2 regions of the Flintibacter porci genome follow, and region 1 is predicted to be linked to the other one. Evidence: riboswitches for the same ligand, from Rfam matches in the RefSeq annotation. Region 1 holds a riboswitch; the other holds the start of a gene.

Region 1 (4,208 bases):
GCGGTATAATGCAGAAAAACGAAGGAGGGGTTTTTGTGGATCAAATCGTGAAAGCAATCGTAGACTTTACCAACTGGCTTTGGGGTCCCCCGCTCATGATTATCCTGGCCGGCGGCGGCCTGTTCCTCACCATTCGTCTTGGGTTTTTCCAGTTCCGGCATCTGTTTTACATGTGGGGACAGACGTTCGGACAGATGATGAAAAAGCCCGAAGATCCCAACGCAATTTCTCCCTTCCAGGCCGCAACGGCGGCCATCGCATCCACCATCGGCGCGGCAAACATCGTAGGTGTTCCGGTAGCCATTGCATTTGGCGGCCCGGGTGCCGTGTTCTGGATGTGGATCATTGCCCTGTTGGGCTGTGCCTCCAAGTTCTCTGAGATCGTTCTGGGCATCAAGTACCGGGAAAAGGATGCCAGCGGCGAGTATGTAGGCGGACCGACCTACTACCTGGCCAAAGGCTTTAAGAACAAGGCCCTGGGTAAGTTCCTGGCCGGCTGGTTTGCCTTCTTCCTGATGATCGAGATTATCCCGTCCATCTCTACTCAGGCCGTTTCCGCTGCGCAGAACGCAGCCACCCTGGGTATTCCTGACATCGCTACCGGCATCGCCATGGCCCTGATCGTTCTGGTCATCGTGGTGGGCGGCACCAAGCGTCTGGTTCAGGTTACCGAGCGCCTGGTTCCCGTTATGGCTCTGATCTATGTTATCGGTGCTCTGGTGGTTATCGGCGTCAACATCGACAAGCTCCCCGGCGTCTTTGTCCTGATTTTTGAAAGCGCCTTTGCTCCTATGGCTCCTGTGGGCGGCTTTGCCGGTTCCACTCTGGCTCTGGCCCTTCGCTGGGGCGCCGCCCGCGGCACTTACTCCAACGAGGCCGGTATGGGTACCGCTCCCATCGCCCATGCCACCGCTCAAACCGACCACCCTGTCCGTCAGGGCTTCTGGGGTATCTTTGAGATCACTCTGGACACTCTGATCGTCTGCACCGTTACCGCTCTGGTGGTGCTGGTCACCGGCGCTTGGCAGGCCGTTCCTGCCAGCGAGGCTGCCGCTATGCCTTCTATGGCCTTCCAGACCGTGTTCGGCAAGGTGGGCGACTATGTGGTTACCATCTCCATCCTGCTTTTCGTGCTGTCCACCGTCATCGTGCTGGTGTTCTACGGTGAGCGTCAGGCCCGCTTCCTCTTTGGTTACAAGTTCTCTCGTATTTGGAAGTTTATCTACATCGCTGCCATCCTCTTCGGTGTGTTCGGCGGCCTGGAGTTCCTGTATCAGTTCCTGGACTTCTTCCTGGCTCTGGTTATCCTGCCCAACATGATTGCGCTGATTGCATTGAGCGGCGAGGTGAGGGATCTGAAGAACGAGTTCTTTACCGGTGAGCAGTATTACCTGCGGGATAAGGCGAGAAAGCACGCGAAGAAGTAATCCCAAACGTGCCAACCTTTTTTCCTCATATGCGCCCGGGGCTGAAAGCTTCTGCTTTTGGCCCCGGGCGTATCATATGCTGTGAGAGAAAGGAATTGTGTATCTTCCATATGACAAAGGGGGTACTGCGACTTTTTTGGGGGAATTGACAAGAACGGCCGTTGGCAGTATACTGTGGTAAATTGAATCAGGATCTTCAGGGCGGGGTGCAATTCCCCACCGGTGGTATAGCCCACGAGCCGAAAGGCATGACCCGGTGTGATTCCGGGGCCGACAGTATAGTCTGGATGGAAGAAGATCGTGTACTGCGGGGAGTCATATACCTGCGCGCATGAAGTTGCTCTGGAATGGTATCATTCCGGAGTTTTCTTTTTTTGCGGCAGGTTTTGATCCGTTTTCCTGTACCATGATGCCTTGAACGATTCCGTTCAAGGCATTTTCTTTTTCAGGAGGCACAGGATGAACGATACCGACTATATGAACCTGGCCCTGGAGTTGGCCCGGCGAGGAATGGGCTGGACCTCACCCAATCCCATGGTAGGAGCTGTTCTGGTGAAGGATGGAGAGATCATCGGACAAGGGTGGCACACCCGGTACGGAGAGCTCCACGCGGAGCGGGAGGCGCTGAAAAACTGTACCGGTTCGCCCGCCGGAGCAACCCTCTATGTCACATTGGAGCCCTGCTGTCATCAGGGCCGCCAACCGCCCTGCACCCAGGCCATTCTGGACGCAGGTATTACCCGCGTGGTGGTGGGCTCCAATGACCCAAACCCTCTGGTGGCGGGCAAAGGACTTGGACTTCTGCGGGAGCACGGCATCCAGGTGGAGACCAGGGTGTGCAAGGAGGCCTGCGACGACCTCAACCAGGTATTTTTCCACTTCATCACCACCCGCCGCCCCTATGTGGTTCTGAAATACGCCATGACCATGGACGGAAAGATCGCCACCCGCACCGGGGCGTCGAAATGGGTCACCGGGGAAACGGCCCGAAAGCGGGTCCATGAGGATCGGCACCGCTACCGGGCCATTCTGGCCGGCGTGGGGACCGTGTTGGCCGATGACCCGCTGCTCACCTGCCGCATGGAGGGAGGACGGGACCCCATCCGGGTCATCTGCGATACTCATTTACGTACGCCGTTGACGAGCCAGATCGTCCGCACCGCAAAGGAGGTGCCCACCATCCTGGCTACCGCCTGCCCTGATGAAGCACGCCGGGCCATCTATGAGGCCGCTGGATGCCAGGTGTGGGTGCTGCCCGAGCGGGGGGGATATGTGGATCTCGCCGCCCTCATGGATCACTTGGGAGCGGAGAATATCGACAGCGTCCTGCTGGAGGGGGGAGGCACCCTGAACTGGTCCGCTCTGGAGCAGGGACTGGTTCAAAAGGTGCAGGCCTACATCGCGCCCAAACTCTTTGGCGGCGGTGCGGCCAAGTCCCCAGTGGAAGGGCTGGGGGTGGAGACCCCCGACCAGGCGGTGCGGCTCATCAACACCACCATCACCCCCCTGGGGGACGACTTTTTGCTGGAGAGCGAGGTAGAACACCATGTTTACCGGGATCGTTGAGAAATTGGGGAGCATCCGCTCCGTACGCCGGGGACAGCACTCGTCGGTACTGTCCATTGCGGCGAAGGATATCCTGTCTGACCTGAAGGTTGGGGACAGTGTGGCGGTCAATGGGGTGTGTCTCACCACTACCACCGTGGACAGCGGCGGCTTTACCGCCGACGTGATGCACGAGACCCTGAACCGTTCGTCCCTGGGCAGTCTGACGGTGGGCAGCCACGTGAATTTGGAGCGGGCCATAGCAGCAAACGGCCGCTTCGGCGGACACATCGTCTCCGGCCATATTGACGGTACCGGCACTATCACCGCCCTGCGGAAGGACGATAACGCGGTATGGTACACCATTTCCGCTTCTCAGGAGCTGCTTCGCTACATCGTGGAGAAGGGTTCCATCGCCATCGACGGCATCAGCCTGACGGTGGCGGAAGTGGGGGAGAGTTGGTTTTCCATCTCCGCCATCCCCCACACAGTGGCTGTCACCACCCTGGGTGAGAAGCGGCCCGGCGACACAGTGAATTTAGAAAACGACGTGATCGGAAAGTACGTGGAGAAGCTGCTGCGGCCCCAGCCCCAAGAGACGGCCAAGAGCTCCCTCACGCTGGAATTTTTAGCACAGCATGGATTTTAAGCACATACAAGGAGGATTTTAACCATGGAACATCCCTATTGCACCGTGGAGGAAGCCCTGGAAGAACTGCGGGCGGGCCACCTCATTATCACCATTGACGACCCCGACCGGGAAAACGAGGGGGACCTTATCTGCGCGGCTCAGTTTGCCACTACAGAGAATGTGAATTTCATGGCCGTCCACGCCAAAGGGCTCATCTGCACCCCCATGAGCGAGGAAGTGGCTGCCCGTCTGGGGCTGGAGCAGATGGTAAAGGTAAATACCGACAACCACTGCACCGCATTCACTGTCTCCATCGACCACGTGGACACCACCACCGGCATCTCCGCCCAGGAGCGGGGCTACACCTGCCGCAAATGTGTAGACCCGGCTACCCGGCCTGAGGACCTGCGCCGGCCCGGCCATGTGTTCCCCTTGGTGGCCCGGCGGGGCGGCGTGCTCACCCGCAACGGCCACACCGAGGCTACGGTGGACCTGTGCCGTCTGGCAGGGCTGACCCCCTGCGGCCTGTGCTGCGAGATCATGCGGGACGACGGTACCATGATGCGCACTACCGAGCTTCTGGAGAAGGCCCAGGAGTGGGGCCT
Region 2 (4,208 bases), on a different contig from region 1:
CCGGCCAATGGCCCCCTTGCCGTACTTGTCCCGGATGGCGTCCATAGCCCGGTCCAGCTGCTCCAGACGCTGGCGCTTTTCCTCCTCCGCCCCGGCAAACAGATCCTGCTGGGCCACGGCCTCGTCCTCGGCCACCAGATAGATGGCGGTGACGGTGAGCGCCCGCACCGGCAGGCTCATATTCCACAACTGGTCGGCCAGGTCCATGGCCTCCCGGGCCAGCTCCCGGCTGAGATTGGTGGGCCGGTCCAGCCGCTTCTGGCGACTCACATCCCGAAAATCCGGGTCCCGAACGGTGAGAGCCACCCCGCCGCATTTCATACCATGGCGGCGCAGGCGGGCGGCCACCTGGTCGGAGAGCATGGCAATGCCGGAGGCGATCTCCTCCCGTCCCTGGAGATTTTTAGGGAAGGTCAGCCCGTTGCCCACCGACTTTGGGGGCGCGTGCTCCCCCGCCGGAGCCACCGGAGCCCGGTCCAGGCCGTTGGCATAGTCGTGAAGCTGGGCTCCCGGCCGCCCCAACAGCTGATAGAGGGCCTCCCGCTCAAACCGGGCCAGCTCCCCGATGGTGCGCACCCCAAACTTCTCCAGCGTGCGCCCCGCCGCCCGGCCCACAAACAGTAGGTCGGTCACCGGCAGAGGCCAGACGATGTCCCGAAAGTTCTCCGGGGTAATGCAGGTGGTGGCGTCAGGCTTTTTGTAGTCGCTGCCCAGCTTGGCAAACACCTTGTTGAAGGACACCCCCACCGAGATGGTCAGTCCCAGCTCTCCCCGCATCCGCTCCCGCAGGCGGTCGGCCAGGGCTGCCGGGTCCCCGCCGAAGAGGTGAAGGGTGCCGGTGACATCCAGCCAGCTCTCGTCGATGCCGAAGGGCTCCACCAGATCGGTGTACTCCTGGTAGAGCTCATTGACCCGCCGGGAGTATTCCCGGTACCGGTCGTGGTGGGCGGGCAGCAGCACCAGGTCCGGGCACTTTTTCCGTGCCTGCCAGATGGTCTCGGCAGTCTTTACCCCGAACCGCTTGGCTGGCTCATTTTTGGCCAGGATGATGCCGTGGCGGCTCTCCGGGTCGCCGCACACCGCCACGGGCAGGTGGCGCAGCTCCGGGTGGCTCAGCAGCTCCACCGAGGCATAAAAGCTATTCAGATCACAGTGGAAAATCACCCGCTCCACGGCCCCACCCCCTTTTCTTTATCATAGCGCGTCCGCCCATTTATGTCAAACAAACGTTCTGTTTTCTCCATTGACATCCGCTTCTCTCCCCGATACAATGGGGGTGGAGATAAAAACACAGGGCGGTTGGTAGTCCGTCCGCGGGCCGCGCTCCCGTCAGTAGCCTTCCCTCCCGGGTCGTCCCTTCTCCATATTCACATTTTTATGGGAGGAAACTGAATATGGAACGGAACATCAGCCAGTTCACTGTGTTGTTCCAGCCCCCCTTCTGGGTGGGCATTGCCGAACGCTGGAGTCAGGACGGCTACCAGGCCGCCCGGGTGGTTTTTGGGGCGGAGCCCACCGACGCCCAGTTGTACCAGTGGCTCCAGAGAGAGTGGCCCCGGCTGCCCTTTGGCCCTGTCTTACCAGAGACAGCCCCCCGGCCGGCCTTGGCTAATCCAAAGCGGATGCAGCGGGAAGCCGCCAAAGCCACCCAGCCAAAGGGACTGGGTACCAAAGCCCAGGAGTCCCTCGCCCGTCAGCGGGAGGCCGTTGGTTTGGAGCGACAGGCCCGCCGGGCCGCCCAAAAACGGCAGACACAGGAGGAACGCTTCCGGCTCCGTCAGGAAAAAAAGCGCGAAAAGCGGCGCGGGCATTAAGCCCGCGCCGCTTTATTTTATAAAATCAGATTACACCGGCCAGCACCAGAGCAAACACCACAAAGGTGGCCAGCAGAGCCAGAGAGAACAGCGCGAAACCAGCACTGATCTTCTTGGCCTGGGTGCTCTGAGAGGGAGGCACCACGCCGGCGCCCCGCAGGGCAGCCACCACAGGGGGATAAATGAGCAGGGTAGCCGCCATATTCATGCCGCCCTTGGCCAGGTTAAAGGGCAGGAACAGGGTGGGCAGCATGGCCGCCACATCCGCCCGGGAGAAACCGGTCATGTACAGGGGGGTGATGAGGTAATTCCACAGTAGCATCACCGCGGTCAGGGCGACTACACCACAGGCCAGGCCCAGCACAGCGCCCTTCTTGGTGTGCATCTTTTTGTAAATGAAGGATGCGGTGCAGCAGAAGGCACAGGTAGCCAGGGCGTTCATGATAAAGCCAATGGGACCGGTGGTGCTGATGGTGATCATCTCGATAAACGCCACCAGAATGGAGATGATGGCGGCAGCCATGGGGCCAAAGGTGAAGCCGCCGATGCAGATGATCACATCTTTGAAGTCAAAATCCAGGAACATGACGCTGGGCATCAGCTTGGAGGCCAGCATCACAATGTAGGCGATTCCGGTAAGCATGGCCATGCTCACCATCACTTTGGTATTCATTCTGGAGCGGGCGGAGGTGCTGGTCATGGAAGGTGCGGACATAAAAAAACACTCCTTTTTGTTTGATACATCTGAAAGAGCATGTCTTCCAGGTGTAAAACAATCAAGGAGGTGCGCTTTATGCATGCCGGAACGGCACACACTATTGTTTTGACACACATCTTCTTCCATCCGGACTATACCGTTGGTCCCGGAGTTTCACCGGGTCAGCGGACCTGCTTGCAGGTCCGGTCGCGGACTATACCGCCAGTGGGGAATTTCACCCCGCCCTGAAGACATATCATTCAGTTGTCCATGTCTTATTATACACGGCGCAAAGAAAATTGCAACCCCCCGTTTTTCGGCAAATTAGAACAAGTATTCGACTCTCCGTTGACTTTCCCTTTCTGCTATATTACAATGATTCCAAATCCCTGTCGGAGAGGAGGACCTGCCATGGACAAGAGCACCACCTGCTGCTTTACCGGCCACCGCCCGGACAAGCTGCCCTGGGGCACCCACGAGGACGACCCGCGCTGCATGGCACTGAAGCAGCGGCTGGACGCTGCCCTGATGCAGGTCTATGACGGAGGCGTCCGCCATTTTATCTGCGGCATGGCCCGGGGAGCTGATCTCTACTTTGCCGAGGCGGTACTCGCTCTGCGGGAGCGTCGGCCCGGAGTCACCCTGGAGTGTGCCCGCCCCTGCGAGAGTCAGGCCCACAGCTGGCCCAAGAAAGAGCAGGAGCGCTATCAGTCCATTCTGGACCGGTGCGACTATGAGACTCTGGTACAGCACCGCTACGACCGCTTCTGCATGATGCGCCGCAACCGCTACATGGTGGACCACGCCGCCCACATTCTCACCGTCTACAACGGCGTGCCCCAGGGGGGCACGGCCCAAACTTTGTTATATGCTATTCGGAAGGGCCTGCTGGTCCATCCGGTACCACTGGAGGAAGAAACATGAACACGCTCATGCACATCTGCTGCGCCCCCTGCGCCAACCGCCCCATCGCCCAGCTGCGGGAGGAGGGACACTCTGTCACCGGCTTCTGGTTTAACCCTAACATCCACCCCTATACCGAGTACCAGGCCCGGAAGGCCACTCTGGAGGGCTACGCCAAGGAAATCGGCATGAAGCTGATCATCGGTGGCCGGTATGACCTGCGCTCCTTTATTACCAACGTAGCCGACAACATCGACGGCCGCTGCGCCTACTGCTACCGGGTACGGATGGAAGAGACCGCAAAATATGCCGCCGAGCACGGCTTTGACTCCTTCACCACCTCCCTTCTCATCTCCCCCTACCAGAAGCATGACGCCATCGCCGCCATTGCCCGGGAGATGGGACAGCAATATGGAGTAGAATTCCTCTACCGGGACTTCCGCCCTCTCTTCCGAGAGGGACAGGATTTTGCCCGGGAGCACGGCTTCTACATGCAGAAGTACTGCGGATGCATCTTCAGCGAGGAGGAGCGCTACATGGCCGCCAAGTGGAAGAAGGAGGCCAAGCGCCGGGAGCAGGAAAACGCCGGCCTGACTTAATGCTGCTTTTTCTTTTAAATATTTTAAATATAAAAAAGCCAGTCCCGATTGGGACTGGCTTTTTCGTTTGGCTGGGAAACTTTCTGAACTTAGCCGAAGATGGGCAGGACGTTCAGGAAGCCGGTGATGATCAGGCCGTTGAAGAAGTCGATGAACAGGGAGCCGACCAGAGGCACGATGAAGTAGGCCTGAGGA

What was found. A riboswitch is a leader RNA that binds a small molecule or an ion and turns the genes downstream of it on or off. The one in region 1 is predicted to bind FMN.
Region 2: linked by a shared signal. The riboswitch ahead of ACEVJL_RS06830 (ECF transporter S component) and the one ahead of ribD (bifunctional diaminohydroxyphosphoribosylaminopyrimidine deaminase/5-amino-6-(5-phosphoribosylamino)uracil reductase RibD) in region 1 are both predicted to bind FMN.

What each region holds. Positions count from the first base shown of each region.
Region 1 covers NZ_JBHEVB010000013.1:32,345-36,552, reverse strand. Annotated here, with positions in the region: gene ACEVJL_RS13010 (alanine/glycine:cation symporter family protein) at 36-1,427, shown strand; FMN riboswitch at 1,616-1,730, shown strand; gene ribD (bifunctional diaminohydroxyphosphoribosylaminopyrimidine deaminase/5-amino-6-(5-phosphoribosylamino)uracil reductase RibD) at 1,887-2,993, shown strand; gene ACEVJL_RS13000 (riboflavin synthase) at 2,974-3,621, shown strand; gene ACEVJL_RS12995 (bifunctional 3,4-dihydroxy-2-butanone-4-phosphate synthase/GTP cyclohydrolase II) at 3,646-4,208, shown strand, end outside.
Region 2 covers NZ_JBHEVB010000005.1:107,728-111,935, reverse strand. Annotated here, with positions in the region: gene dinB (DNA polymerase IV) at 1-1,173, opposite strand, end outside; gene ACEVJL_RS06835 (YjdF family protein) at 1,395-1,814, shown strand; gene ACEVJL_RS06830 (ECF transporter S component) at 1,840-2,529, opposite strand; FMN riboswitch at 2,643-2,768, opposite strand; gene ACEVJL_RS06825 (SLOG family protein) at 2,923-3,435, shown strand; gene ACEVJL_RS06820 (epoxyqueuosine reductase QueH) at 3,432-4,013, shown strand; gene gltS (sodium/glutamate symporter) at 4,103-4,208, opposite strand, start outside.